3 regions of the Acinetobacter sp. GW821-FHT01E09 genome follow, and region 2 is predicted to be linked to each of the others. Evidence: predicted binding sites of a transcription regulator. Region 2 holds the regulator's gene; each other region holds the start of a gene.
What was found. Region 2 encodes PhoB, which activates phosphate uptake and scavenging genes when phosphate is short. Its sites were predicted from a motif close to TGTCATNAANCTGTCATAA; they were not measured.
Positions count from the first base shown of each region.

Region 1: the regulator PhoB is predicted to act here: its motif matches at 6,627-6,645, upstream of AC07U8_RS12215 (porin).
Region 3: the regulator PhoB is predicted to act here: its motif matches at 7,570-7,588, upstream of AC07U8_RS04260 (inorganic phosphate transporter).

Region 1 is NZ_JBWKWU010000001.1:2,660,136-2,670,786, reverse strand. It holds rRNA gene AC07U8_RS12240 (23S ribosomal RNA) at 1-1,492, shown strand, start outside; rRNA gene rrf (5S ribosomal RNA) at 1,660-1,774, shown strand; gene AC07U8_RS12230 (putative signal transducing protein) at 2,155-2,547, shown strand; gene AC07U8_RS12225 (hypothetical protein) at 2,996-4,195, shown strand; gene AC07U8_RS12220 (DUF4256 domain-containing protein) at 4,492-5,052, shown strand; gene AC07U8_RS12215 (porin) at 5,393-6,499, opposite strand; gene AC07U8_RS12210 (HIT family protein) at 6,720-7,136, opposite strand; gene AC07U8_RS12205 (YARHG domain-containing protein) at 7,165-7,431, opposite strand; gene AC07U8_RS12200 (NAD(P)-dependent oxidoreductase) at 7,513-8,385, opposite strand; gene AC07U8_RS12195 (alpha/beta fold hydrolase) at 8,395-9,486, opposite strand; gene AC07U8_RS12190 (O-succinylhomoserine sulfhydrylase) at 9,628-10,651, shown strand, end outside.
Region 2 is NZ_JBWKWU010000001.1:118,262-128,912, reverse strand. It holds gene AC07U8_RS00550 (MATE family efflux transporter) at 1-60, shown strand, start outside; gene AC07U8_RS00545 (YncE family protein) at 121-1,611, opposite strand; gene AC07U8_RS00540 (hypothetical protein) at 1,592-2,389, opposite strand; gene AC07U8_RS00535 (SDR family NAD(P)-dependent oxidoreductase) at 2,598-3,443, opposite strand; gene AC07U8_RS00530 (TetR/AcrR family transcriptional regulator) at 3,656-4,330, shown strand; gene phoB (phosphate regulon transcriptional regulator PhoB) at 4,604-5,314, shown strand; gene phoR (phosphate regulon sensor histidine kinase PhoR) at 5,340-6,698, shown strand; gene AC07U8_RS00515 (hypothetical protein) at 6,723-7,157, shown strand; gene AC07U8_RS00510 (hypothetical protein) at 7,584-7,982, shown strand; gene asd (archaetidylserine decarboxylase) at 8,095-8,946, opposite strand; gene AC07U8_RS00500 (sulfurtransferase) at 8,943-9,791, opposite strand; gene pncB (nicotinate phosphoribosyltransferase) at 9,884-10,651, opposite strand, start outside.
Region 3 is NZ_JBWKWU010000001.1:922,959-933,609, forward strand. It holds gene metH (methionine synthase) at 1-1,422, opposite strand, end outside; gene AC07U8_RS04255 (YadA-like family protein) at 1,682-6,979, shown strand; gene AC07U8_RS04260 (inorganic phosphate transporter) at 7,634-9,256, shown strand; gene AC07U8_RS04265 (capsule assembly Wzi family protein) at 9,458-10,651, shown strand, end outside.

The sequences.
Region 1 (10,651 bases), 2.5 Mb from region 2:
TAATGCGATGAGAGGACGGAGAAAGTTAAGTCAGCCTGGCGTTGGTTGTCCAGGTGAAAGGCAGTAGGCATGCATCTTAGGCAAATCCGGGGTGCTCTATGCTGAGAGCTGATAGCAAGCTAGTTTACTAGCGAAGTGGCTGATACTATGCTTCCAGGAAAAGTCTCTAAGCTTCAGTTACACAGGAATCGTACCCTAAACCGACACAGGTGGTCAGGTCGAGTAGACCAAAGCGCTTGAGAGAACTCTGCTGAAGGAACTAGGCAAAATGGTACCGTAACTTCGGGAGAAGGTACGCTGCTGACGGTGATAGGACTTGCTCCTTGAGCTATTGGCAGCCACAGAAACCAGGCCCCTGCAACTGTTTATTAAAAACATAGCACTCTGCAAACACGAAAGTGGACGTATAGGGTGTGATGCCTGCCCGGTGCTGGAAGGTTAATTGATGGGGTTAGCGTAAGCGAAGCTCTTGATCGAAGCCCCAGTAAACGGCGGCCGTAACTATAACGGTCCTAAGGTAGCGAAATTCCTTGTCGGGTAAGTTCCGACCTGCACGAATGGCATAATGATGGGGGCGCTGTCTCCAGCAGAGGCTCAGTGAAATCGAAATCGCCGTGAAGATGCGGTGTACCCGCGGCTAGACGGAAAGACCCCGTGAACCTTTACTGCAGCTTGACATTGAACTTTGATCTTACTTGTGTAGGATAGGTGGGAGGCTTTGAAGTAGTGACGCCAGTTGCTATGGAGCCATCCTTGAAATACCACCCTGGTAATATTGAGGTTCTAACTCTGTCCCGTTATCCGGGACGAGGACCATGTCTGGTGGGTAGTTTGACTGGGGCGGTCTCCTCCTAAAGAGTAACGGAGGAGTACGAAGGTGCGCTCAGCGTGGTCGGAAATCACGCGTAGAGTATAAAGGCAAAAGCGCGCTTAACTGCGAGACCCACAAGTCGAGCAGGTACGAAAGTAGGTCTTAGTGATCCGGTGGTTCTGTATGGAAGGGCCATCGCTCAACGGATAAAAGGTACTCTGGGGATAACAGGCTGATACCGCCCAAGAGTTCATATCGACGGCGGTGTTTGGCACCTCGATGTCGGCTCATCTCATCCTGGGGCTGAAGCAGGTCCCAAGGGTATGGCTGTTCGCCATTTAAAGAGGTACGCGAGCTGGGTTTAGAACGTCGTGAGACAGTTCGGTCCCTATCTACCGTGGGCGTTGGAAATTTGAGAGGATCTGCTCCTAGTACGAGAGGACCAGAGTGGACGAACCTCTGGTGTACCGGTTGTGACGCCAGTCGCATCGCCGGGTAGCTATGTTCGGAAGGGATAACCGCTGAAAGCATCTAAGCGGGAAGCCTACCTCAAGATAAGATTTCCCTAGGACTTTATGTCCTCTAAAGAGCCGTTGAAGACTACGACGTTGATAGGTTGGATGTGGAAGTGCGGTGACGCATGAAGCTGACCAATACTAATTGCTCGTGAGGCTTGACTATACAACACCCAAGCAGTTGTATATGAAGCATCATTTGATTCATAAAAGATCAAACATACTTGATTTAGTTGTAAAGCTAGTTAAACTATTCAACTCAAATGTTCTGTTAAACTCATTTGGTACGAAGTAAGGCATTTAAATAAGACCCGAACAAGTCCATAACAGTTTGCTGGCGACAATAGCAAGAGTGAACCACCTGATCCCTTCCCGAACTCAGAAGTGAAACCTCTTAGCGCTGATGGTAGTGTGGGGTTACCCATGTGAGAGTAAGTCATCGCCAGCTTTTAAATCTAAAACACCCCGGTCTCTAACGAGAGCGGGGTGTTTTTTTATGCGCGGAGAAAAATAATAAATAGTAAGAATAAGATGTAAATTTTGTTGTTTTACTTCCTCATCAAAATATTGCAAAGTAGGATAGAGTTAAGACTAACTATAGTTACTGGTTGCTTAGGCAGAATAGAAAGAAGAATGACATTTAACGGAAATAGATAAAATGCACTGCTTTAAAACCTATCTATCCTCCAACGTATTCCCTTATTTTTATGAAATTTCCTTTCCTTCCGCATAATTTGAAAAATGAAAGCATCAACTGAATAAATTTATGCAATATACAGTGAAACGAATTGAGCTTAAAATCCATTTTTATTTCTGTTAGGTGTTTTTATGCAATGGGTTGTCGCTGAAACATATTCATTTCCTTACGAGGCTCAGATTGCCAAAACGCAATTAGAAGCAGCAGAAATTCCAGCACGTATTGAAAATGAACATACTATTAATATGGATTGGCTTTACTCCAATGCTTTGGGTGGTGTGCGACTGTTAGTTCCTGAAAGCTATGCAGAGGAGGCTAAAGCATTACTTGCCCAAGATTTTAGCCAAGAATTAGAACAACAGTTTGGAGCAGGTGAAAGTTGCCCTCATTGTGGTAGTAGTGATATACAGCCATATACCGAAGGAAAACGTCCCGCTTATTTGGTTTTTCTATTGCTTGGTTTTCCGCTCTTTTTTTATAAAAATGGAACGAAGTGTAAACAGTGCCAACATTTTTGGAGTTAGTACTCTATTGGAAAATCGGCAAGATATTTTAAATAAGCAAACTTTAGATCAAATAAATTACTTACTAGAAAATATCGTAAAATTTGATTAACAAAAACAACGCATCATTCAACAGGATTTTGAAGTTGAAGGAATAGTCAAAGACTATGTGGATTTTCATATTAAAGAATTAGGTGATGATTGCTTAGAAAAAATTGGGATTTCTAATCCATCCACTGATTGTGGTCAAAATAGATCATCAAGGTCTTTTAGATCATCTAAGTATCTAAGTTGGGAAAGTTGAAATATAGAGCTAAATCTAACATGTTCATATTTTGCTAAAATGAAACAAAGGCTAAGCTTTAAGCTTGATATATTCTGTGTTGAGTTTATATGCTTATTTGCACAAGTATAAGTAATTAATATTTGCTGAAAGCTGAATCGTACAATTTACAATTAATGGATCAACATGGATAGAAATACTCCCATTTATGTTTCTTTAACAGGTACAAATAGCCATCAGATAAAAATTCCAGCTGGGCAAGGAAGCTTCTCAATTGGTCGAATCGGCATGGACAAGAAAAAGTTTGATGTTCTTGTTGAAGAAAATGCTGTAATCAATTGGGATGCTTTTAATACTTTTTATACGCCAAATGGTCAACAAAATGCGCATTTGCATCCTTATGGAGATTGGCCAAGATTTTTTTATTATTGGGGAAATGATCAGGGGTTTATTGAATGGTCGAAGAAAAGAGTAATAGAAGATTTTTCTTGGCGACCTACGCAAGCGATTTGTCTAGATTTAAGTCATGCTCAAATTCATAACTTTTCAATCAAAGCAGATCAATATCCAATCACATTAGTTTTAAATCATGCTGATGATGAGAATAAGAAGGGGTTATATTCGCTTCATTTGGCTGGTCATATTGAGCAATTTGAAATTATTACCACAGCAGCATATCCCCATTTGAGAATAGAACCAACGACAAACAAAGATCCAATGGTATCGGCATACCATCTTCCTGTTATGAAAAATTTAGCGGCAATAACTTCGTTAGATTTAACTGTTAAACCTTTAGGTCAAGCTTTTGATTGTGAAAGCTTATTACAGTTTCCTAATTTAAAAAATCTAAACTTAACTGGGAATATAATCAATACAGCAAGTTTAAAGCAACTTCAGCAACTTGAACGTATTGGAATACGCTATGCCGTAAATTTGGAAGGCTTTCCAGCTTTAAATACTTGGGAAAACTTAAGGTCCTTCATTGGATGGAATATTGATGAAAAAACAGGGAAAAGGTTAAATGCTGAATTAAAGCATTTAGTTAAAGAAAAACAATTGGATTATTCGTCGGTGTCTAAACTGAGGAGTTCAATATGGTTTACCACTGAATATGGAATTCCATTTGAAAACTGGGAAAGCAATAATGCAAAAATTGCGATCAAAGCATATAAATCTGCTTTAAAAGAAATCTCCAAGGCGAAGACAAAACAAGATGTGAAAGGTGCAATTATTGAACTTGTTGAGATAATTAATACATTGCCCAATATTGAAACTGTTGAAAGAGAAGATACTGGTCTTGCTGTACTGCAACTGGTTGAAGCTTCAACATTCGATATAGATCAAGAAACAGTGAATGCTTGGTTTGATGAAATACGAGATTTTTAAAATATTCTGTTGTTAAGTAAAAAACGGCAAGATTTCTTGCCATTTTTTAAATTAAGATTAGAAGCTATATCCCGTAACTTACGATCGCCACGACGATTTTTCTGTCGTTGCAAAAATATATTCAGCTTTTAGTTGGATCGGTGTAGAAAGAATTGCATATGCAGAGAACTCCATTGAATTATCCGTGCCAGACTATTTAATCAATCCACTTCAGTATGCCCAAAAGGCGGATTTGGTTGCACTTGGTGGATAATGTTATGTTAGTAAAGGCTTAAAATTAGGCAGTAAAATAAATGATAAAACAGCAAGAAAAACTGAGTCCATTGCAAATTGAAAACCTATTAAAAACCTTAGCACAGCGTTTTCAGCAGCATACAGAACGACATGCACAAATGAGCTGGGATTTTGTCCAAAAACAACTTTTGCTTTGTCCTGAAAAGTTATGGGCTTTACAACAAATGGAAATGACTGGCGGCGAGCCAGATGTGGTTGTTTTACCGAATACAGAAGGTGTGTATTTTTTTGATTGTGCAATTGAGTCGCCAAAAGGAAGGCGTAGTCTGTGTTATGACCGAGAGGCATTACTCAGTCGCAAGGATCATCCTCCTGAAGATACGGTGATCGACTGGGTAAATAAGCATGCCTTAGCACTAATGACGGAACAACAGTATTATGCTCTACAGCAAATATTCAAATTTGACTTAAAAACATCTAGCTGGGTCGAAACACCAACGATATTACGTCAGCAAGGTGGGGCGATCTTTTGTGATCAGCGTTATGGGCGTACATTTACCTATCATAATGGTGCTGCCTCATATTATGCGAGTCGTGGGTTTCGAACCTATATCAAACTTTAATTGTTAAAAATTGACAGCGTGAAATCCTAAGATTCTGTCGAGCTTGTTTGTATTTTTGGTGTTTAGATATAACTCTTGTTATATCCTACATACTGATATTTAAATTAATGATTTTCAGTTTTGGTTTGGGGAGCTGTATGCCTATCCAACGATGAAATTCATGTTGCTAAATGATAGATCTGTCATGGATGATGAAACGATACGTGCGTTATTTATAAGAGCGCTAAATTTATATGATGGTTACTCAGCTAATGAATATGTATTTTATAAAATGAGCTTTTGAATTATTGAGTCGAAAAAAACGGCAAGATCACTTGCCGTTTTTTATTAAAGGTTCGGATTAGAAGTTATATTCCATACCTAAACCAATAACAGTTTTCTTTTTCTCTGGTGTAGATGTAGTTGACCAATCACGCTTTTGTTGACCAACAACACCGTAGAAGCGAGCTTGCTTGTTGATGTTGTAATCCGCGCCAATCCCGTAAAGGTCTTGTTTACGATCATCACGGCCATATAGTTCTGTCGTTGCAGAAATATATTCAGCTTTTAGCTTAATCGGTGTAGAAGGAATTGCATATGCAGCAGTGATGCCATAAGCATTTTCTTTCAAGCCTTTGAACGATGTTACTGTAGTACCAGAAGTGGTTGCAACAGTATCATCAGACGGTTTAGCAGTTTGCCATAATGCACCAAATACTAAGCCATCAAGACCCGCAGGTTTCAAGTCTACAGAACCTGTAACACGGATTGCGTCAGAGTAGATTGTGTTACTACCTAATTCAGAGTTATATGCATTATATTTAGATGCAACACCGAAGTTACCTGCAACAGCAGCAGCAAAACCGTAGTCTTTGTTGTCATAAGTAAGTGATGTAGAGATACCATCACCGAAACTATCACGGCTACCTTTTTGACCTTTAGCATCATTTTTTAAAGCAGATGATTCTTCACCTTGCTGAAACATGATGTTGAAAGCTAAACCAGCCAATAATTTTTTATCAGTTTCAAAACCGATCACGTTTTTTAAACGATCTTCACCAACTAAAATCGCAGTCATATCGAGTTCGTTGTGATCGTTGAAGATATCTTGGTTGTTGCCAGCAGCATTTTTGAAATATGAATCAAACTGACCAACTTTTAACGTTGCAATACCGTCTGATTTAATCCCCACGAAACGGTTACGGTTAGTGAAAGCATCGCCATCACCATCAGCACTGATTTGCCATTCTGCCAAGTAAACAGCAGACAATTTATCTGTTAATTTCTCTTCGCCTTTAACACCAATACGAGAAGCGTTAGAGTTTACTTTAGTTACGCTTTCGTCTTTAAAGCCATTCTTATCAATTTGATCTAAAGTTACGTTGAATTTACCATACAATGTTGGCGCTGCTTGAGCTGCGCTTATGCTAAGGGTGGCGATTGCTGCAGCGAGTAGCACTTTTTTCATTGAGATTTCTCCAAAACATGTTCAATGGGTTTGCAGTTACTTTTTTTATTCAGTAAGTGTGGGTTTGTGCACTACTTACTAACTTGCATGCAGTATCTGTAAACTTTGTTACATATCAGTGAAGAAAAAATGACAATTTAATGACGTGAATTTAACATTTGTGTAATTTAAATAAAAAATGAGGCTTGATTAGCCCCATTGATTCTAAAAAGGTTTTTAATTAAGCCAGTGCAGCTTTAATTTTTTCAGCAAACCCTTTAATTTTTTCCTGATCACCCATTTGAATAGCATGACGACCTAATTCATGCACCGAGCTCGGAATCAAATGAAAGTGTACATGAGGTACAGTTTGTCCAGCAGCAGCTCCAGAAAGTTGCATCAATACAATACCTTGAGCATCCAAAGCTGTTTCAATTGCTTGCGCTATTTTTTGCACAATCTTGATTGTATAAGCTGCAATTTCAGGATCTAAGTCGAGCAATGTCACTGCTGGCGTCTTCGGAATAATCAGGGTATGCCCATCGGCTTGCGGCATGATATCCATAAATGCAAGCACATGATCATCTTCATAAACTTTAATTGCAGGAAGTTCACCACGTAAAATTCGTGCAAATATATTCTGATCATCATAAGCCATGTTTATTTCCTTGAAGGTGTGAATGTGATTATTTACAGTTCAATTCTTTCTGACGTTCCTTGATAGAGTCAAGTTTTTGCTGCTCTTTTTCAGAAAATTTAGGCTTACTTGTATAACAATTGTCATTATTATATTTTGCTTTTGCTTCAGGATCTTTAAAACAGAACCCTTTTGATGCATAAATGACATTGTAATCATCTTGCAATTTTTTACATTCTTGGGTGTTATCAGCAAAAGCGTGACTAGCGACTAAAATAGATAAACTAGAAAGTGTAGCAATTACATATTTATTCATGATACGACCTCGAAATTGACATATTTACATGTCACTTAATGTGATTATAAGGTTTAGTTGTGATTATTCAATGACGAAAAATTAATCTAATGTAATTTTGCTCCATGATTCATACATTTTTACCGCGGTAGAAAAATCGCTATCAGGCTCTGAAAGGCTATTGGCTGCGGTAATTAAGCTTTGTGTTAAACCAAGAATTGGTGCTGATAATCTTGCATCACGAACTAAATCAATGGCAATACCTGTATCTTTTGCCAATAAGGGTAAAGCAAAGGTCAGTGGAAAACTGCGATTGAGGATACGTTGCGGTAGTGCAGTTTCAGTCACACCACTTTTACCACTGGATGCATTGATACAATCAAGCGCTTCATTTAAATCTACCCCATGTGCTTTCAGCGTGGTAAATCCTTCAGCGGCCGCACATAAATGAACCGCCATCATCATATTATTTACAGCTTTTACTGCAAAGCCTGCACCTGAGTCACCGACACGTTTAATTAATTTACCCATCGCCTGCATTGCAGGTAGGGCAATTTGAAACGCTTCTGCCGCACCGCCAACCATAAAGGTCAGTGTTGCATTTTCAGCGCCAATGGTTTGACCACTTACAGGGGCATCTAAGAAGTGAATATTATTTTTGAGCAGATACTCAGATTGTTTACGCGCAGCATCAGGTACACCACTGGTACAGTCGACCCAAATCGCGCCATTTTTGATCTTTAAATCTTGGATTAAATCATCGATATCTTGGCTAGTCGGTAAACATGAAAAAATAATATCAGCTTGCACCGCTTGATCGAGTTCGACAGCTTGAGTACCAAACTCAGTTGCATGTTGCTTGGCCTTTGCAAAATTTCGATTCCACACATATACGGTATCAAAATGTTTGGGTAAATGTGCTGCCATACGATAGCCCATTGCGCCTAAACCAATAAATGCAACTGTAGTCTTCATATCTATCTCTTAAATTTTTGTCGATCTTTGTTCTAACCATCTGGACAGTGTAGGCCAAAATTCATCCGCACTTTTTTGACTAGACATTAGCCCTAAATGTCCCCCAGGAATAAGAGTAAACGTGACATCACTACTCTTTGTCAATTCGCTTAAAGGCTTAACTGCATCTGCGGTGACCATTTGATCATTTTTTCCAGCCCCAATCATCAATGAACAGTCGATATTGCGAAGTTCAATTTTATGGTTACTGAGCTGAATTGCCCCATTTTTCAGTGGATTTTGCAGCCAAACATTAAATAACATATCTTGATTGACACCACCGGGGTAATCCACCATGTGATTTAAAAAATTTCCAAGAGTAGCGTGTTCATGCAACAGCTCCTTGTCGTCTAAATTTAGCAACAATTGTTTATGACCCTCATACCAACCCTTTGGATCTAAAATCTTAAAACCAATGGCATTGAGTAAGCCCGGGGTATGGATCAGTTTTTTCGGTAAACCACCTTTATATAAAGTATCTTTCAGTTTTTGATTCTTTATAATCAGATTATTTATTTTTTGATAAAGTTTACCGATGCCACCCGATGCATAGCTGTCAATTGGGCTGGCTAGGATAATTAAGTTTTTAACATAATTAGGTTGGCGTAATGCTGTGTAAAGTAATACAAAAATACCGGCCATGCTCCAGCCATGTAATGAGATTTGCTCACTTTGAGCATGCTCTCGGATTTTATTAATGCAGAGTGGTATAGCTTCATCAATAAAGTATAAAAAGTTTAAGTTGCGATCCTGATAACTGAGTTTCCCCCAGTCCAATAAATACACATCATAGCCTTGTTCGGTAAAATATTTAACGAGTGAACGATAAGGGTAGAGGTCATAAATTGCCATATTGATCGACAATGGTGCTGTAAAAACCAAAGGTTCCTTAAATTTTTTTTCAGCAGCTGCGTAGTAACGCACTTTGGTTTGATGATGCTCCGCAATAATTTCATAAGGGGTACTTTGAGATAAAACCAATGACTTACCATTGAAGATACGTGTGGTTAGATTCTTCAATTTGGATTTGCGCTGTTGGAACTTAGCTGATACTTGTGTCATAAGCGGTGTTTGTCTCATTTTTATGCAGATTTAAGCGAAGTGTATGTGATAATTTACGATTTTACCTTGACCTTAAATACATAGGGCGCTCAAAATGTTGGCAATATTTTACAAAGGCAGTTTTTGGACTGAGTAGTTGAAATGAGCCAGCACGACGACATTGAATACCAACTTGATACTTTAGCGATTCGTACAGGTCATACACGCAGTTTTGAAGGTGAACATAGTGAGCCAATTTTCCTCACTTCGTCATTTGTGTATGAAAATGCAGCGGAAGCAGCAGCAAAATTCTCTGGTGCTGAACCAGGTAATATTTATTCACGTTTTACCAATCCAACTGTAGCAATGTTTGAAACGCGTTTAGCTGCACTAGAAGGTGGTGAACGTGCTGTGGCAACAAGTTCAGGTATGGCTGCAATTATGGCAGTTGCAATGTCGTTCTTAAAGGCAGGCGATCATGTGATTTGTTCACGTGCTGTTTTTGGTTCTACAGTTTCATTATTTGAAAAATATGTCGCTAAATTTAATGTCGCAGTGACTTTTGTTGATTTAACTGATTTAACCGCTTGGCAAGACGCGGTTCGTCCTGAAACCCAATTACTGTTTGTTGAGTCACCATCAAATCCCTTGGCTGAAGTCGCAGATATTCAAGCATTATCAGATTTAGCACATGCAAATGATGCTTTATTGGCGATTGATAATAGTTTTTGCACACCAATTTTACAGCGTCCATTGCAATTTGGCGCAGATTTAGTGATTTACTCTGCCACCAAATATCTAGATGGACAAGGTCGTGCATTGGGTGGTGCTGTGGTCGGTAGTCACAAATTACTTGAAGAAGTATTTGGTTATGTTCGTACCACTGGCCCGTCTATGAGCCCATTTAATGCATGGGTGTTTTTGAAAGGTTTAGAAACCTTAAGACTGCGTATGAAAGCACATTCTGAAAGCGCGCAAAAAATTGCCGAGTGGCTGGTTGCTCATCCAAAAGTGGAAAAGGTTTATTTTGCTGGATTAGCAGACCATGTTGGTCATGAGTTAGCAGCCAAACAACAAACCGGTTTTGGTGGAATCGTTTCTTTTGAAGTGAAAGGCGAGCGAGAAGGTGCTTGGAAAGTTATTGACCATACACAATTTATCTCGATTACAGGTAATTTAGGTGATG
Region 2 (10,651 bases):
ATGCAAGGTTTGTATTACCAATTTGTTTGGAAAAAGAAAACGATTGAGATCTTAATTTAAATGCATCGGCACTTTGCCCATACATTTAAATCAATAATGTTGAGCTTTATCGAGATGATTTTAATCCTTTCGATAAAGCTCAATTACTTTAAGCTCCGACTGCCCTAATAACTTGCTTTTATTACGCTCAAACACTTGTTGAATTGCTGGATCATTCGGATCAAAGACTAAGGCTTGCGGTAAAATTTGCTGCTCATTGAGATAGCTTTCAGCAAATAAGATTAAAATTTTTCCATTTTCCAGCAGTTCAATTTTCTGAGGTTTGGCAGGTAGTTTAAATGCAACCTTTTGGCTATTTTCTTGCGTTTGGTCAACAAGATTCAGTAGATAAATATCTAAATCTTGTTGATCTAGGGCACTATTTAACTGATTGAATCGGTTAAAATTGGCTTTCTCAGCATAATACAAATATTGATCACCTAAATAACTCATTAAAATAGGTATGCTTCTGGTGTAGATCTCTCGATAAGTATAGCGATTGTCTTCTTGCTCATCTTGATTTGTAGATGGTTCATCTTGGACGTTAATTACACTTACAATATCTGCAACACGTCGATCATAAATCCCAATTTGGTTTTCCGAATCTTGATAAAACTCAACCACTGAACGATACGCATCAACGGAATAGAGAACTTTTTCAGGTACATCAAAATTGAGTTCAAAAAAACTCAGATCCGCAGTATTCATATAAATATAAGGATGATTTGCCCAATCACCTAAAATACGAATACTTTTTTGCTCTGGTTCAAAGACCATATCGATTTCACGACAAAAGTGTTCCTGATAATTTGCTGGCAATGCGGCTGTGGTGATTTTGCCTGATTTCAACTGGATGCGTGAAATACTGTTCCCTACACCATTGTAAACATATAGATTTTCACCCTGTTTATCCAATAATAGTTTGCGTGGATAACGTTCAACTTTAAATTTTTGCAATACCTGTTTGGTCTTTAAATCGATTGCAAAAACTTGGTCATAATCCAAAGATGCCACATACATGATTTGGCCATCACGGCTTAACACCACATCGGTTGCACCGACACCTCGGCACATGTTGTGCATACAACCAGTTTCATCATCAGCTAAAGCATATTGGTAAAGCAGTTCCTCTTTGAATGAAACAAGATTAAATCGATAGACTGCATTTTTCTCTGTTTCTGTATAGTAAAGATTGTCCCCATATCGACGATAATCTCCCATTGCATTCATATTGGATAAAATAACGGTTTGCTGTGGGACAGCTTCCAAAAAGACCTGACTCTCATAGAATTTTTGAATCTTGATCTTTTGTTCATGACAATCATGGATGTACTGTTGCTTGGTTTTCCCCAAGTAGCTTCCAATATCAAGCTGCTCTTCACCATTCCACAGATAGTTACAATATTGACTGGCCTGTTGTAAATCACTGATCTGATTTTGCTGTGGCGAGGGTGCTGAACTTTGACCCTGTCCTGAAGGGATGGCAGCCATGATCGCTTTCACTCTTTTTATATTCTGTTCTGACTGTGCAGCTTGTTGGAATTTTTTGGCATTAGGTTGTATGGGCTTCAAGATCATAGCTATCTAATACACTATAGGTCGCTTTAAATGCATCATAGCCTTGCAGTTGGGCTGATAAATAGTGCCCAATCAACGCCACTTTTCGATTCAATACGTCGATATTTTTTTCATGCTGCTTTTTTACCCGTTTAGACACAATTGTTGCAAACTCATCCACCTGATCTTGGTACTTGTCAATCATTTGGGTTAATAGAACGAGCTGTTTCTTCTGCGCTTCTTGAATGTCATTCATATCATGTAATGCAGATCGATAAGTACTGGCCTGATCTTCATCCAATAAAGGATAAGGTTGATCAAATCGAATGTTATCAACAATGCTACGATTAAAATGCACAACCGGTTTTAATTCTTCCTGAACTTGATCAAGCAATTGATAAATAATGGTTAAATCTGAATATAACATCGCATCCAATTTAGAAAGATCAGGATCTATTTTGCGTAATTGTTCTTGGTGAATAGCTGTTTGATATAAGTCTAGATATTGCACAGAACGATCAAAATATTGTGACCAAAATTTTCTATATTTATAATCTGCTAAGAAACCTGAATATAACCGATCATCCTCATCCTCTTTGATATATTGTGGGTAGAGTCGTTCTATTTCTGCTCTATAAAGCTCTGTATTTTCTGCCGTATCATGACTTGAATGGTCTTGTACACCAGCGACACTGTCTAAAATACTGGCATTCTCTTGATCAGTAGCAGCATAGGTTAAATGTGAGGCGAATAAAATCATACCTATACTTAGGCTTAAAATGGCTTTCTTCATAAAATGCTCAATTCAAATTATCTTTATAATAAAAATAAAAATTTAATATTTTCTGATCTATTCTAACAAATTATTGTATCAATCCCAATCCGCAGAATATTAATGAATTTAAAGCATGCTGATTTTTATTTTCAATTGATTCGATTATTTCACAATATCTAAAATGAAAAAACCGTCAGCTTGACGGTTTTTTCATTTTATAAATCAATTATTTTGGTTCTAGCTTTTTACTAAACTTGGTCGCAAAACCTGTAATTTTTTGATATCCAGTCGGTAAAATACGCTGAATTAAATCTAAGGTTTTTGCATCATTTCCAATAAGTAAACGACGTTTGTCTTTTAGTACAGCATCCAACATTTGTTGAGCAGCATCTTCTGGTGGCATACGCAATAGTTTATTAAATGCTTTTGCTGATTTGTCAGGGTTCATTCCTAAAGAACGTAAACTGTCATTCATACGCGCATCATTTGCAATATTGGTACGAATGCCGCCTGGATGGACACATAGTGCCGATATACCACACTTTTCGATATCTAATTCTTGACGTAATGATTCAGTAAAACCACGTACTGCAAATTTAGATGCATTATATGCAGACTGGGTCGGTTGCGCGGTTAAACCAAACAAGCTCGAAATGTTGATGATATGCCCATCACCTGTTTTCTTGATATAAGGCAAAAATTCTTTTGTTCCGTATACAACGCCCCAGAAATTGATATCCATGATCCATTCTAGTTCGTCATAAGATGCACCTTCTACGGTAGAACCTAAAGCTACACCAGCATTGTTAAAAATCATGTTTACAGAACCATGATTTTGCACTGTGTCCGCAGCCCAAGCTCGCATTTCTTCAACTTTGGCAACATTCACTTTCTTTGAGGTCACACGAACATTATACGGTTTGACCAGTTCAACGGTTTCAGCTAAACCTTTTTCATTCACATCACTAATGGATAAATGACAACCTGCTTTTGCCAATAAAATAGCAAGTTGTTGTCCCATACCAGAGCCAGCACCAGTAATTGCAGCGACTTTGTTTTTAAAATTTTTCATTGTCTATCCTTTTTTAAACCCGCACAAAGCATTCAGAGTGATGTGCAGCTCACTTGCTCAATATAATTTTGACAATCATTATTGTCAATATTATATTATGATTTAGCCGATGTTTTTTTATACAAAAATTCTAGAATAGGTTTCAATGGCTTTTATTGCTAAAATAAGCGCTTCTTTGTGACAATCAAATATGACACGAGTAATTTTTTACAATGAATGAGCCACTTTCCACTGAAAAGAAAACTATAAATAAAGCTGCCAAAGAGCGTCAATTTAAAGGCATGTCCTTATCTGAGCGGAAACTTGCACGTCGAGAAAAGTTAATCGAAGCAGGGATTGAAGCTTATGGTACGCATGGCTTTTTTTCTGTCACCGTCAAAGATATTTGTAATGAAGCCAAGCTGACTGAACGTTATTTTTATGAGTCCTTCAAAAAAAGTGAAGAACTGTTCCAAGTCATATTTCTACAACTGATTGAACAATTACAACAAACCGTGATGCAAGGCGTCATGCAAGCAGCACCTGATCCTAAAAATATGATTCGTGGTGGCTTAACTGCAATCTTTACCATGTTAAAAAATGATCCACGTGTGGCGCGTATTATTTATATCGATGCCATGCTGGTTCAAGAACTGCATAATCATGCCACGATCCATGAAACGATGGGCCGTTTCGACCGATTAATTCACTCCTTTGTCACGCTGATGATGCCGCATATTAAACGCAGTGAACAAGAAATTTCCTTGGTTGCCACAGGTTTAAATGGCTATGTGACTCAAATTGCGGTTCGCTGGGTCATGGGTGGGTTTAAACAATCGCTAGAAGAAATTGTCTCAGCATGTGAAATTGTATTTATATCGCTGATTGATTCATTTTCATCTAAATAAGCTTTTTAGCTTGAACAACCCTGTCATAAAATCGTCACAAAACTGGCAAATAGCGCATTTTGATGTTCAGTTGAAATGAATTTCTTTCCTCAAAACTGACCATTTATTTAAAAATGTCATGGATTATTCATCATATCGACGATTATTTGTCACATTTTTTTGCAAAAATTCGTCAACATCTTCTTTTTGCAATGATACTGTCATAATTAATCTTTGTAATAAGCCTGTCATAAATAAAAGACGGTACACCGTTCATACATAGGATATTGCGTTGTGAAAGATGACTATATATTAATCGTCGATGACGAACTTCCGATTCGAGAAATGATTCATACCTCATTGGATATGGCAGGTTTTCAATGCCTGCAAGCTGAAGATGCAAAACAAGCCCATCAAATGATTGTTGACCAACGACCATCTTTGATTTTACTCGATTGGATGATGCCTGGCGGTGTGAGCGGTGTAGACTTATGTCGTCGCTTAAAACGTGATGAAAACTTGGCAGAAATTCCAGTCATCATGTTGACAGCACGTGGTGAAGAAGACCATAAGGTTCAAGGTCTTGATGCTGGTGCAGACGACTATATGACCAAACCATTCTCTACTCGTGAATTGGTGTCGCGTATCAAAGCTGTCCTTCGTCGTGCCAATGCACTGAGTGGCGAAAAAACCATTGATGCCAATGGATTAATACTTGATCCAGTGAGCCAACGCGTCAGTTTTAGTGATAATATTTTAGAAATGGGTCCAACGGAATACCGCTTATTGGCATTCTTTATGACACATCCTGAACGTGCTTATACACGTGCCCAGTTACTTGATCAGGTCTGGGGTGGTAACGTGTATATTGAAGACCGTACCATAGACGTACACATCCGCCGCTTACGTAAAGTGCTTGAACCTTATGGCGCTGATCGCTACGTACAAACTGTGCGTGGAACGGGTTATCGCTTCTCTACCCGTGCAGATGTTGCTTTAGGTTAAGCATTCTCAAGGTAAATAAATTTCTATGTATGAACCCTACCCCGTCCCAGATCTTGCACGAGAACATAAAAAATTCCGTTATAGTAGCTTGTGGGAATTTGCAAAACAAGATTTACGCCTACTTGGTTTTTTACTCATTATTGGCGGATTTATTGGTTTAGGGATAGGGTATTTTTGGATTTGTATTTCCATCGGTTTTGCTGTTTTTTTTCTATTTCAATTACGCTCTTTATACTTGGTCAATGAGTGGATTTCGAATCGTCCTTATGATTCTCCGCCCAATCTAGAAGGTATTTGGGGTGCGCTGCTTTTTAATGTTTATCGTGCACAACGCCAAGAACGGGTTGTTCAAGCTGAAATGGTCGGATTGATTGATCGTGCGCAATCCTCACTGATTGCTTTAGCCGAAGCTGTGGTTTTAACGGATGAATTACATCAAATTGAATGGTGGAATCCTGCTGCGGAAAGACTGTTGGGCATTCAACCGCTAGATCGTGGTCGTAATATCTTGACCATTATCCGCCAACCGAGCTTTATTGAATATTTTAATAATATCGACCAATCTCCAGATGGCATTAAAATAAAATCTTCGGTTTATGAAGAGCATTATGTACAGATTAAACTGACACGTTTTGGTAGTGAAAGCCGTTTGCTCGTCGCTTACGATGTCACACGTGTACATAATCTGGAACAGATGCGCAAAGACTTTGTCGACAATATTTCACATGAACTTCGTACCCCGCTGACAGTACTCAGTGGTTATATCGAAACCTTTACCGACCAAGAAGATTTAAATCCGCGCTGGAAACGTGCTTTTGAACAGATGCAATCGCAAACACGTCGTATGAATGCCTTAGTCAATGACTTACTCTTGCTTTCACGTTTGGAAGGCAATAAACAGATCGCAAAAAATCAAATCATCGATATGCCGAATTTGATGAATCAGCTTTTTGATGATGCACAAGCCTACAATGTCGATTATGGACATACTTTAAATTTAGATATCGACAGTCATTGTGACTTAATTGGTTCTGATGCAGAGCTTGCCAGTGCGTTTAGTAATTTAATCACCAATGCGATTAAATACACCCCTAAAGGTGGCACTGTTACAATCGGCTGGCATGATGACAGTGAACATGGTTATTTCACTGTTGAAGATACCGGGATCGGAATTGACCCAAAACATATTCCACGTTTAACCGAACGCTTTTATCGTGTAGATAGTGCACGAAGCCGTCAAACGGGTGGAACAGGTTTAGGGCTTGCCATTGTGAAGCATGTTTTAATGCAACATAATGCATATTTAGAAATTGATTCTAAAGAAAATCAGGGGTCTATTTTTAGAGTGGTTTTCCCCAAAGAGCGCCTTGATTTTGCAGGTTAATATTTGATTTTTTGATTAATTCTGATGAAACTATTTTTAGATTGTGAGTTTAATGGCTTTGGTGGTGAATTAATTTCACTGGCATTGGTTGACGAAAATAATCAACATTTTTATGAAGTTTTAGCATGCGCTGACCCCATTACTTGGGTTAAAGACCATGTCATGCCTCGTTTAAATCAAGAACCGATTTCCTTAGCGCAATTTCAAAGTCGCTTACAGTTTTATTTATCTCAATATTCTAGTCTTGAAATTGTGGCAGATTGGCCAGAAGACTTTGCCTTGTTTACCCGTAGTCTGGTACTTTCTGCGGGGAAATGTATCCGAACACCTCCGCTGACCATGCAATTATGGATGCAAGACCCAATTGAAACCCATGTCCCCTCTGAAAACCCACACAATGCCCTAGCAGATGCACAGGCTTTAAAGCTGTCTTATTTCAATGCATCGGGATTGATCTAAAAATATATTCTGGGTTTAACCACACACTTTTATTGGGTTGCTATTACATAGAAAGAACCGCCAAATAGCTCGCACTGCTTGTGTATTTACCATTGTGAAAAATGTTTTGATGCAATCAAAATATCTTGGAAATTAATACTAAAAAACGATATTCAACTTTTAAAATCGTTTTCCTCAAAAAGCACTTATGCCATAACGAAAATTCATACTCAGACGTGTGCTGTATATCTTCATAATAAAATTCGAGATCAAGCTGAATAAATGACTTTAGATTATAAAAATAAAGCTTACTTATATTAATGTTGACCAAGTCACATTAGTGAAATATATTGAGAAATATATCTGATTTTAAGCATTATTTTATCATCAGTTATTTTTATAAAAAACTATTCATAAATATCAACACACCAAAAAATGGACATTACAATGAATAAATATAAATTTTCTATTGCAGCTGTTTTAGGATTATTACTGAGTGGGTGTGCTACGACCATAGCAAAACTCTCTTATAACGATCTAACAGGTAAAACCGCAAATGAGATGATGAATACCAATCGTGAAGGAAAATACGGACCAGTATGGGGAAAGCCTTATAGGACTGGCGTTGATAAGGATGGAGGGCAATTATTTTTTTATTGGATACGTTCCGATATGGGAATAACAACCGAACAATGTGGACAAGGCATGGATCAAGGTGTTGTGATCCAATATATGTGTAGTTATTCCAATGTCTGGTGGAAGGAATGGAAGATTAAATTTGGACAAGACGGACGAGTCTCTGAATGGAAAGTGGTTTCTTTTAAGGCTGAAAAGAACCGCTTATAACAGGCTTACATCAAATCTTATTCGGCTTTGTGAGCTTGACTCTGTTACTCAAAGTGATACAGAGTCAATCTCAATCAACCATTTGAAAAATATAATGATCCATTGATCTCAATTATATTTTATGCCCTAAAGCTTCACCCATCACCACAATAGAATTGGCTTTAAACTGTTCATCCCAAGTGATTTTATTCTGTTCAAACAATACAACTGCGGTTGAACCTAAATAAAAACGTCCAAGTTCAGCACCCTTTTCTAAGGCCAAATCATGCTGGTTTAACTCTAAACGCCCTGTTGGTTTTACTTTACCAGTCGCCACAGTTTCAATTCCTGCAACGATCATTGCACCCACTAGAACAACCGCCATACGTCCTAATTCGGTATCAAACAAACATACCATACGCTCATTACGCGCAAATAAACCTGGAATATTCTCTGCTGTAGTCTGGTTTACAGAAAATAACTCACCAGGGATATACAAGGTTTCTGTCAACGTTCCTGCAAATGGCATATGGACACGGTGATAATCACGTGGTGACAAATAAACCGTGGCAAATTCACCATTGATAAATGGTGCAGCCAATTGTGGATCGCCAATCAGTTTGTCTACAGAAAAACTTTGGCCTTTGGCCTGAAATACATCACCATCTTTAATTTTACCCAACTGAGAAATTGCACCATCTGCTGGAGAGACAATACTGGTCTGATCTGTGTCAATTTCTCGAACACCGTCTTTTAAGGCCCGGGTAAAAAATTCATTGAATGATTTATATTTTAAAGCATCACTTTGCTCAGCAATAGAAAGGTCTATCCCATACTGTGCTTTAAATGCTTGAATCGCTAAATTTTTAACAATTGGATTTTCACTGGCTGCAACTTTACCAACAACACGGCTGAGTTGCTGTTGCGGAATGACTTTTTGTGCTTGGATAAAAATTTGTTTTTTTAACGTTGATGTAAGACTCACGCAGGTGATTCTCCAGTAATAATTGGACTATCGAGGCGATTGCCCCACTCGCTCCACGCACCATCATAGGCTTGAATATTCCAATCCAATAACCGACCCAAGATATAAGCCAGACCAGAACGATGATGTGACTGACAATACACCACCACAGGCTGGTCAAATTGAAAGCCTAATTGTTCTAGACGTTGTTGCGTGCGTTCTAGAGGATGCAATTTTAAATGATTTTGACGATTAATTGCAGTACTCCATTCAAAATGTTGTGCACTTGGAATGTGACCGCCGCGTCGCGCTGCTAAACGCTGTCCCGTATATTCTTCTGAAGTTCGACAATCCCAAACTTGAATCGCTTGCTGTTCAACCTTTTGCAACAGTTTGGCATATTCAATTCGGTGTTGATCAAGATGTTGTAAATTGACGGTAACTAAGGGTTCAACTTTGCTAAAACTTTCTGCTTCAGCCGAAGTCGGATAGCCTGCTGCTAACCATGCATGAATTCCGCCATTGAGTAAGCTGGTATTATAAAAACCAAGGCAATGTAAGTTCCAGATCAAACGCCCAGCCCAAGCACCGCCTTCATCATCGTAGACCACGACATGATGTTCTGGAGAGATGTTTAAATACTCAATCAGCGCTTTTAAACCGTCCTCATCGGGCAATAACCCTGAAGCTTGTTCTTCCTGTCGAACCAACAGTTGTGGTTTAACATGTAATGCATGTGGAATATGTAATTGATCATACACAGAGCTACGACTTAGATCGACAATACGAATTTTGTCATGCCCTAAAAATGGCACAAGTTGTTCTGCTTCTATGAGTAATTCGAAGTTAAAGGCTGGTGTAGTCATACGTTTTTCTATTTTAAGACCTTGAGCACAAATGATCTTAGCACAGTGTTTTTTACCAATATGCTGATTTTTCACATTCTTTTAGCAAAAATTCAGATATCAATTTTCACTGCTTCGACAACTTCAGGTATTTCAAAGACCTGTCGTAAGTAAGCCAAGAAAGTATCGTTATCCGTCATGGTTTTTCCGGGACTATCTGAAATTTTCGCCACAGATTGACCATTACACTCCACCAGTTTTAACACAATATTGAGTGGCGTTTGCCCCATATCATTGGTCAAATTGGTACCAATACCAAAACTGACTTGAAAACGATCTTTAAAGTATTGATATAACGCCCACGCACGCTCAATGTCTAATCCATCACTAAAGGTTAGCATCTTGGTTTTGGTATCAATTTTCAGTTTTCGGTAGTGTTGATAAGCTTTATCGCCCCATTCAAATGGGTCACCACTGTCATGACGTAAACCATCGAATAACTTGGCAAAATACAAATCAAAATCTTGTAAGAATGCATCCATACCGACCACATCGGTCAAGGCAATGCCCAGATCACCACGATACTCTTGTACCCAGGTTTCTAAAGCTGCTTTTTGAAAATCTCTTAAACGGACATCTAGCGCTTGGAATGCTTGTAGAAACTCATGCGCCATGGTACCAATTGGATGAATATTTAATTCCTTTGCCAAAAGGACATTACTGGTACCTCTAAACACATTGGGTAAAGCTGCATGGAAAGTCTGGATCACATGTCTTTGCCAATCTAGACTATAACGACGACGAGTACCAAAATCTGAGACTAAAAATGGCGGAGCTTGAGTGCCTTGTTGCTGTTCAAATTTCTTTAATAATTCAACTTT
Region 3 (10,651 bases), 800 kb from region 2:
ACCATATTGACGGCATAAACGTGCTTTATGGACAAACTCGTCATAACCTTCTTTTAAGGAAATCGAGTTAACAACAGGTTTACCTTGTACACATTTTAGCCCTGCTTCAATGATTTCCCATTTAGAGGAGTCAATCATGATCGGCACTTTAGAAATTTCAGGCTCAGATGCAACCAGATTTAAGAAATGTACCATCGCATTTTGCGAATCGAGCATTCCTTCATCCATATTGATGTCAATGATTTGTGCACCTGAAACCACTTGCTGTAAAGCAACATCAAGTGCTTCTGCAAAGTTTTCTTCACGGATTAAACGGAGGAATTTTTTAGAACCCGTGACATTGGTACGTTCACCGACATTGACGAACAATGAGTCGTCATAAATATTAAATGGCTCTAAACCACTGAGGCGACATGCAGGCTTGATGTCAGGAATTTTACGCGGTGGTATGTCTTTGACCGCATTATAAATGGCACGAATATGGTCAGGTGTTGTACCACAACAGCCACCAGTGATATTGATCAAACCACTTTCAGCAAATTCTTTTAGGAAGGCTGCTGTTTCTTCTGGTGTTTCATCATAGCCACCAAATGCGTTCGGTAAGCCAGCGTTTGGATGCGCTGAAACAAAAACATCGGCAACATCTGATACAGTTTTGACATGTGGACGCATGGCATCTGCACCCAAGGCGCAGTTAAATCCTATCGACAATAAATCGCCGTGACGAACAGAGTTCCAGAATGCTTCTGCGGTTTGTCCTGTTAAGGTACGGCCAGAAGCATCAGTAATTGTGCCTGAAATCATCAGTGGTAATTCACGGCCAAGCTGTTTAAAGGCTTCTTTTACCGCAAAAATTGCTGCTTTACAGTTTAAGGTATCAAACACCGTTTCAATGAGAAGGATGTCTGCGCCACCTTCAATTAAAGCATGTGTGGCTTCAATATAATTTTCTTTGAGTTCATCAAAGGTAATGTTACGAAACGCGGGATCATTCACATTTGGTGAGATAGAGCAAGTACGTGATGTTGGTCCCAATACCCCAGCAACAAAACGTGGTTTGTCAGGGGTTGAGTATTTTTCACAAGCAGCTTTGGCTAGACGGGCCGCTTCAAAGTTAATCTCATGGACTAAGTCTTCCATGTGATAGTCAGACATTGAAACACGTGTGCCGTTAAAGCTATTGGTTTCAATAATGTCAGCACCAGCATCTAAGTAAGCTTCATGGATGCCTTGAATAATTTGTGGCTGAGTTAACACCAAAAGGTCATTGTTGCCTTTTAAATCAGATGCCCAGTCAGCAAAACGCTCACCACGGTAATCAGCTTCTTCCAGTTTATGGCGTTGGATCATAGTTCCCATTGCACCATCAATAATTAGGATGCGTTTGGCAAGAAGCTCTTTTAACGTGGTAAGCGTGGACATTAAAACTCTCAATAAAATCGGATTTTAAAAATAGCCGATATATTATCAGAATGTAGACTTTCAAGGTACCAATCTTGACATACTTCCTGATGACAGATTTTTGATCGAGACAATTTAAAAAAATTCAAATAATTCATTCTAAAAAATCATGCATTTATGGTGATTCATGATCTTTTTGCACAATCGAAGAAAAACATTGAAACCTTAATTGTGAGTGTTAAATTAATCACATAATTTATTATAAATGTGAGATAAGAAAATGAATAAGGTCTATAAAATCGTTTGGAATGAATCTTTGGGCACTTGGTGTGCGATTTCTGAGGTATCCAAGACACGGGGTAAACGATCTTCAGCTAAAACAACTGTTGCAGGTGCGTTATTGGCAATTTCAGCATTGACTATGTCGAGTATGGCAGGGGCGGCTGATCACTATGTCAGTATCAATGATGGAGGTACTCAAGGGGGAAATTATAATAATGATGGAGCAACAGGTCTCAATGCGATCGCTGTAGGTGTAGGCGCTAAGGCGGCTGGTGAAAATGATATTGCCATCGGTTCTGGAGCACAAGCAATGGGTGGTCGTGCCGTGGTGATCGGCCTCAATGCGGGGAATGGAAATATTTCCGATGGGGATGCCAATGTACTGATTGGTATGAACGCAGGTACAAACAATGATGGTCGTTGGAATACAAGTGTTGGATCAAACAGTGGGCATAACACCAAAGGACAAAGAAATACAGCTTTGGGTGACTATGCTGGTCGTGATGTCTCAGGAAATGGCAACATAGGATTGGGTGCGAGTGCAGGTGTAAAAGTTACGGGTGAAACTAATCTTGCTGCTGGTGCATCGGCTGGCGGTGATGTAGCGGGAAGTCATAACACTGCTTTGGGGCGAACATCAGGTGTTGATGTGATTGGTAACTCAAATACTGCGACTGGACTCGACTCCGGCAGTATGGTTAGAGGAAGCAGTAACTCAGCTTATGGTCAGTTGTCTGGTCGTAGTGTTACTGGTGATAGTAATGTGGCTATTGGTGTAAGTTCAGGTAGCAATATTTCAGGGAATTACAATGCTGCATTAGCCTATGGAGCAGGTAACAACAGTGTGGGAAGTGGTAACACTGCTTTAGGTTTTACAGCGGGTAGCGAAGTCAATGGTGATTCCAATAGTGCAGTAGGTGATTCAGCAGGACAAAGAGTTAGAGGGAACCAAAACACTGCTCAAGGTCGGGTGGCGGGCCAAGATATTTTTGGTCACCAAAATACAGCAGTAGGTGCAGGAGCTGGCTCTAGCGTGGGTACTAACACGAACGATAGTAATTATAACAGTGCTTTTGGTATCAATGCGGGTCGCAATGTCCAAGGTAATAGTAATATTGCTCTTGGTGATACAGCGGGTAATAAGGTTAAGGGAAGTAGTAACTCAGCTTATGGTCAGATGTCTGGTCATAGTGTTACTGGCGATAGCAATGTAGCTATTGGTGATACTGCGGGTAATAACGTTACAGGTAACCGTAATGTCGCCTTGGGGCGGGCAGCGGGTCAAGGACTAAGCAATGTAGATGATGCAACCAGTCTAGGAAGTGGGGCAAAGGCAGCTGTTAGTAACAGTGTTGCTTTAGGTGCGAATAGTGAAGCGGTTCGTGATGTAAACAGTGAAGATGCTTATGTACCGTTAGGTAGAACGATTGTCGCAGCCAATGCAACGGGTGGTGAAGTATCAGTAGGTACGATTGGAAAAGAACGCCGTATTAGCAATGTTGCAGCGGCGAGCCAAGATACTGATGCAGTAAACTTATCACAACTTAAAGCAGTTCAGGCTGCAACAACTACACATTATTTTAGTGTCAACGATGGTGGTACCCAAGGCGGGAATTATAATAATGATGGAGCAACAGGTAAAAATGCTTTAGCTGTGGGCATCGGAGCTAAGGCGGCTGGTGAGAATGCGATTGCCATTGGTAATGTCACCAGCGATGCTGCAAATAGTATTGCGATTGGTAACAATAATTCCCTAAGTAATAGCGCAAATTCTAGTACTGCAATTGGGCACAATAACAATGTTACAGGCAGTGACGCTTTAGCTTTAGGTGCTAACAATACTGTAAAAGATTTCTCTGGTGTTGCAGTAGGCAGTTATAACAATGCTGAGGGGTATCGTTCTATTGCAGTCGGTGCGGAAAATAAAACTAAAGGTCAATGGTCTTCTGCATTTGGTGTTTGGAATATCGCAGAAGGAGAGCGAGCTACCGTTTTAGGTGCCAATAATACAATCCAAGGTCGTCGTGCTTTAGGTATGGGTGTCGCCAACGAGATTTCAAGTGCAAGTGAATATAGTTCAGCTGTTGGTGCATTTAATAAAATTACAGACAGTATGAAGTCCTTGACTGCGGGTTTTAGAAATACGGTTAGTGGTGGTGAGAAAAATAATGTTCTCGGGAACGAAAATACACTGAATAATGCCAAAAATACGACTGTATTAGGCAATAAAAACACGGTTGCTCAAGAGAATACTCAAGTCCTCGGTAATAATGTTACAACAACTCAAGCCAACAGTGTTGTCTTGGGGAATGAATCGACTGACCGTGCTGCAACTACTATAGATAAAGTGACGATTAATGGCGAGGATTATGCCTTTGCAGGTGTGGGGTCTGCTGCCAATGGCGTCGTCAGTGTGGGTAAAGTGGGTAGTGAACGTCAAATTATCAACGTTGCTGCAGGTGAAATTAGTGCAAGCAGTACAGATGCTGTTAACGGTTCACAGTTACATGCCACAAACCAAGCGGTTGAAAAGTTATATGCTGGTGCAGGAGATACAACTCATTATGTCAGTATCAATGATAGTGGCACTCAAGGCGGGAATTATAATAATGATGGGGCAACAGGTAAAAATGCTGTAGCAGTTGGTGTAGGTGCGAGTGCAACTGGTGAGAACGCGATTGCCATTGGTTTAAATGCAGGTATCAATAATGATGGTGGCTGGAATACCAGTGTTGGATCGAATAGTGGAAAAAATACCAAAGGCCAAAAAAATACAGCTTTAGGTGATGATGCAGGTCGTGATGTCACAGGAAATAACAACACTGGATTGGGGGTGAATGCGGGTGTAAACGTTGTTGGTGATAGTAACCTTGCTGTGGGTGATTCGGCTGGTGAAAACGTTACAGGCAACCGTAATGTTGCTTTGGGTCGAGCAGCGGGTCAAGGGCTAAGCAATGTAGATGATGCGACCAGTCTAGGCAGTGGGGCTAAGGCTGCTGTTAGTAACAGTGTTGCTTTGGGTGCAAATAGTGAGGCGATCCGTGATGTAAACAGTGAAGTTGCTTATGTACCACTAGGTACTACGATTGTTGCAGCCAATGCCGCGGGTGGTGAAGTGTCAGTGGGGACGGTTGGAAAAGAACGCCGTATTAGCAATGTTGCAGCAGCGAGCCAAGATACTGATGCAGTAAACCTATCACAACTTAAAGCAGTTCAGGCTGCAACAACTACACATTATTTCAGTGTTAATGATGGTGGTACTCAAGGTAATAACTACAAAAATGATGGTGCGACGGGTAAAAATGCTTTAGCTGTAGGCCGTGCTTTAGCGGGTGGTGAATCGTCAGTTGCTATTGGAGATGGTGCATCTGCAAAAGCCGATTTTTCTACCGCAGTGGGCTTTTTGAATACTGTAACTGGTAAAAACTCTACAGCGATTGGTGCGAGTAATAACGTTGCTCAAGATAATACTCAAGTCCTTGGCAATAATGTCACAACGACCCAAGCCAACAGTGTGGTCTTAGGTAACGCATCCACAGATCGTGTAGCAACTGTAGTAGATAAAGTCAGCATTAATGGCGAGGATTATGCCTTTGCTGGTGTAGGATCAACAGTCAATGGTGTCGTCAGTGTCGGTAAAGTCGGTGGTGAAAGACAAATCATCAATGTAGCTGCAGGTGAAATTAGTGCAAGCAGTACAGATGCTATTAACGGTTCACAATTACATGCCACAAACCAAGCGGTTGAAAAACTTTATGCTGGTGCAGGGGATATGACTCATTATGTGAGTATCAATGATGCTGGTAACAAAGCGGGTAATTATAACAATGATGGTGCAAGTGGAGCACTTGCTGTAGCGGTAGGTGTTGGTGCGAGTGCAAAAGGAGATGGCGCTACTGCGCTTGGCCTTAATTCATCTGCCAAGAGTAAAGATGCGGTTGCGATTGGAACGGATACACGTGCCGAGCTGGAAGGTAGTGTTGCACTTGGTAAAGGCTCAGTTGCTAATACTGCGGCGGGTATTGCAGGCTTTGATCCATTGACAGGGTTTGGTTCTAGCAATACAGGGAGTACATGGCGAAGTAGTGCAGCAGCATTTTCTGTGGGAGATGTCTCAAGGGGGATCACTCGTCAAATTACTGGTGTAGCAGCGGGTACAGCAGATACAGATGCGGTCAATGTTGCACAATTAAAGGCTGCAATGTCTAAAACCAATGAAGCTAAAGGTTCTACAGAAACTGTAAGTGCAGGTAAAAATACTGAAGTAACGAAAACCACTAAGGCAGATGGTTCAACCGATTATCAAGTTGCAACCAAAGATGATGTGAGTTTTGATTCAGTAACGGTGGGTAATATTAAGGCTGATTCACAAAACAATACCATCAGTGGTTTGGCTGACGGTAAGGTGAGTGCCGATTCTGATCAGGCCATTAATGGTAGTCAATTACATGACACCGCTGAAAGCGTCGCAAATGCATTGGGCGGAAATGCAAAAGTTAATCCAGATGGAACGATCAAAACCAGTAATATTGGAAATACAGGTAAAGACAATGTGCATGATGCAATTGCTTCAATACATGGACAGGTTGCCGGTGCTAAAACCAGCGTGTCTGCAGGTAAGAACACTGTTGTAAACAGTAGTACCAATGCAGATGGTTCAAATAACTATCAAGTGGCTTTAGCAGAGGATATTCAGTTAAATTCTGTTACTGCAAATCAAGTCACATCAAAGCAAGTGACAGCGAATAAGGTCAATGTGGGTAAAGTCACGATTGATGGGACAACAAATAAAGTCAGTGGTTTAGCAAATGGTGAAATTACCTCAAGCTCTACGGATGCCATTAACGGTTCACAATTACACCAAACCAATAGCAGTGTGGCGCAACATTTAGGTGGCGGTTCCACACTGAACAAAGATGGTTCGATTGGTGCACCCACCTACAATGTCGCAGGGGGAACCTTCCATAATGTAGGGGATGCCTTGGGCGCTATAGATACTCGGGTAAGTAATCTGGAACAAGCTTTCTATGACACCAATAAAAACATGGATGACTTGCGTAACGATACTTATGCAGGTATCGCAGGTGCGATGGCGGTAGGTAACTTACCACAACCCACTGAAGCGGGTATGAGTATGGTTAGTGCGGGTGTTTCGGGTTACCGAGGTGAAACTGCTGTGGCAATCGGGGTGAGTGCCATTACTGACAGCAATAAGATCGTCTGGAAAATGGGTGCTTCTGCTGACAGCCGTAGCAATATTGGTGGTGCCGTGTCTATGGGCTATCAGTGGAAATAATTTTAATTAGACACAAGTATTCAATTTACATTCAGAATTAGCTTTCGAGATGATCTTAAGTCAAAAACTCAGTGTTTACAGAACGCTGAGTTTTTTATTCAAACTAGAAATTGAAAAGTGAATGATTGCTTAATCTGTTAGAGCAAGCTGTTAAAAAGTGTGTGAAAAATTACTTGGATGATCTCTTTATTTTTTCACACATTATTTGTCTAACACATGCAATTCAAGACGATTTTTTGATCAGGCAGAGTACTTTAGTGAAAGGAAAATTGTTGGCGTTAAACTTGCATAGATTCAGTAAACGGGATTTATTGGAAAATATTTAAAAATAAAGTTAAAAGCATGTTTGTTTTTTCATCAATTTGTCATAAATTTCATGAAAAATGGTAATGCCAAATGATGAATAACTTAAATTGGTCTGAAATATTACAAATATTATTTCAGTCTGAAATATAATATTTTGCTTAAGTTATATTGAATTTATCAGTGTAAGATACTAATTATAAATAATAAAAATATTAATTTTGTCGCTTATGTAGCGAAATACTGAAGTGAAATAATTATAAATTTCACTTCATATGACCTCTATTTGTCATATAATTGTCACAATTTAATTGAACAATAAGCGCATTCTAATATTCGCTAACTTTCTGCATGAATTCGAATTTACCTCCCGTCTCAGATTCTGCACAATCGTCTCAAGCTGCTAAATCGACGAATGTACATGTACCAACACCGAAATTTTTTATGCCGGTGTTTCTGACGATTATCATTGCTACCTTGATTTATATTGGGGTGCAAGTTAGTGCAGATTTAGCACATGTTCCACCGTTAAGCCTTTATTCAGTGATTCTTTTAGCGACAGCGTTATTTATCGCTTTGGGTTTTGAGTTTGTAAATGGTTTTCATGATACAGCCAATGCTGTAGCAACCGTGATTTATACCAATGCATTGCCTGCACCTGTAGCAGTGATGTGGGCAGGCTTTTGTAACTTCCTTGGGGTAATGGTTGCCAGTGGCGCAGTTGCGTATGGAATTATTGCCTTACTTCCTGTTGAACTGATCATGAATGTAGGCAGTGGCGCTGGTTTTGCTATGGTTTTTGCCATGCTGATTGCGGCGATTCTGTGGAATTTAGGCACTTGGTTCTTAGGTATTCCGGCATCAAGCTCTCACACTTTGATTGGCTCAATTTTGGGTGTAGGCATCATGAACTACATTTTGCACGCTTCAACGGGTGCAAGTGGTGTAGACATGGATCAAGTGCTTAAAGTGGGTAAAGCATTACTGTTTTCTCCTTTGATTGGTTTTGCATTTGCAGCAATTGTATTTTTGATTGTTAAAAAAATATTTAAAAAACAACTTGAGTTGTTCCAACCCCCTGAAGGCAATAAGCCACCACCACCTTTGATCCGTGCAATTCTGATTTTCACCTGTACCGGTGTAAGCTTTGCACATGGTTCAAATGACGGGCAAAAAGGTATGGGCTTAATCATGCTGATTTTGATTGGTATTGTGCCTTTGGCTTATTCGTTGAATAGAGGATTAGACCAACAACATTTACAATCATTCTCACAATTGTCTGGTCAAACCGCGACGGCAATTTACGCACAACATGCTGATATTCCAGATGAACAAGCACGTGTGACCATCACTAAGTTTATCCAAACCAAAGAAATGAATCCTGAAGTTGTTCCTGCATTGGCCAGTTTGACTGATCATTTGGGGGAGCGCGTTGGTAAATTTGGTGATCTCAAAGATATCCCAGAAGCTGAAGTATCTTCATTACGCAATGATATGTACTTAAGCACCACGGCTTTTAAACGCTTGGATAAAGCTGATCAACTTCCAAAAATGGATGAAGCTCAAGGCAAAGTGGTAAAAGAGTATCGCAAAAACTTAGATTCTTTCCTCCAATATATTCCAAACTGGGTAAAAGTTGCTGTGGCATTGGCACTGGGTTTAGGAACAATGGTGGGTTGGAAACGTATTGTGGTTACTGTGGGCGAGCGTATTGGTAAACATCATATGACCTATGGTCAAGGGATGTCTGCTGAACTGGTGGCGATGACTACAATCGCTGCTGCAGATGGTTTTGGTTTACCTGTTTCAACGACTCATGTACTCAATAGTGCGGTTGCGGGAACCATGGTTGCCAATAAAACTGGATTAAATTTTGCAACAGTCAAAACGATTCTTTCTGCATGGATTTTTACCTTACCTGCAACGATTTGTTTATCAGGTGGTTTATTCTGGCTATTTTTAAAAGTATTTTAATTTAAAAGCTAGAGATGGCGATTGTTTTAAAAGCTGAATGATCGTTATTATCTGAATTTAAAAGAAAATGAGTGCACTTTGGTGCACTTTTTTTTATTTGGATAATGGAATTTTAAAATATGAATAACACAATTTCACCATTGAAAAAAACTTATAAAAAAATTAAGGTGTGGTTGTAAATCAAACTTGAGAAAAATGAGCATGTATTTAAGAAAATCACTTTGTGCTGCTGTATTACTTGGAATGTCTTTACCTGTATTTGCACAGGGAATTGTATTAAATAATGAAGATCTTCGCACAGATTTGAACTGGTTAAATCAGCAAGGTGTGATTCAAATCAGTACATCGACTTGGCCAATGAGTGGGGATGAAATTCAACGTGCCTTATCTCAAGCAAAAGTTTTAAACAATACCCAACAAAAAGTTATTGATTCAATTCAAAATGCACTAAAAGCAGATAATCAAACCGCAAAATTAGGTTTGTTTGCTGAAACTGATCAAAAAAATATTCCTCAAGCTTTTGGGGATAGTGCAAAAGCACAGTATGTAGGTTCATTAGAATTTAATGCAGGCGGTGAAAACTGGGATGCAAAGCTTCGTGTTAATGGTGAAAAAGATCCGCAAATTGATAACGGCCAAGATGTCAATGTGGAAGGTTCATACATTGCAGGAAAACTATGGAATCAGTGGGTTATTGCGGGTCAAATCCCAACATATTGGGGGCCAGGACATGATGGTAGTTTGATTCGTGGCGATGCCAGCCGTCCAGTTTATGGTTTTACTGTACAACGTGCTGAACAAAAGGCTTTTGAATCTAAATGGTTGTCTTGGATTGGTCCTTGGCAATATCAAGCATTTGCTGGGCAGTTAAATGATTATACGGCTGTACCTGATGCACGTTTAATGGGATTGCGCTTAACTGCACAACCTCTACCTTATTTAGAAATTGGTGCATCACGTGCTTTCCAAATTGATGGGGAAGGTCAACCAGGAAGTGCAAAAGCTTATTGGAATGCTTTTATTGGAAAAGACAATGAGTGTGCAGATAGCACCTGTACGGGGGTGGGTAATCCATCCAACCAGCTTGCTGGATTTGATGCGCGTTTAAATCTTCAATCTTTGCTGAATGTTCCGATGAGTTTTTATGGGCAATATATTGGGGAAGATGAAGCGGGTTTACTACCCTCTAAAAAAATGTATTTAGCTGGTGCTGACTATTCCTCAAGTTTTAAAAATTTGCCGTACCAGCTTTATGTTGAATGGGCGAATACAGAAACAAATGGTGATCCATTAGGTGTTTCTTATAGTCATCATGTTTATAAAGATGGTTATTACCAACAAGGTTTCCCATTGGGGCATGCAATGGGTGGTGATGGTGAAATGATTTCTGTCGGT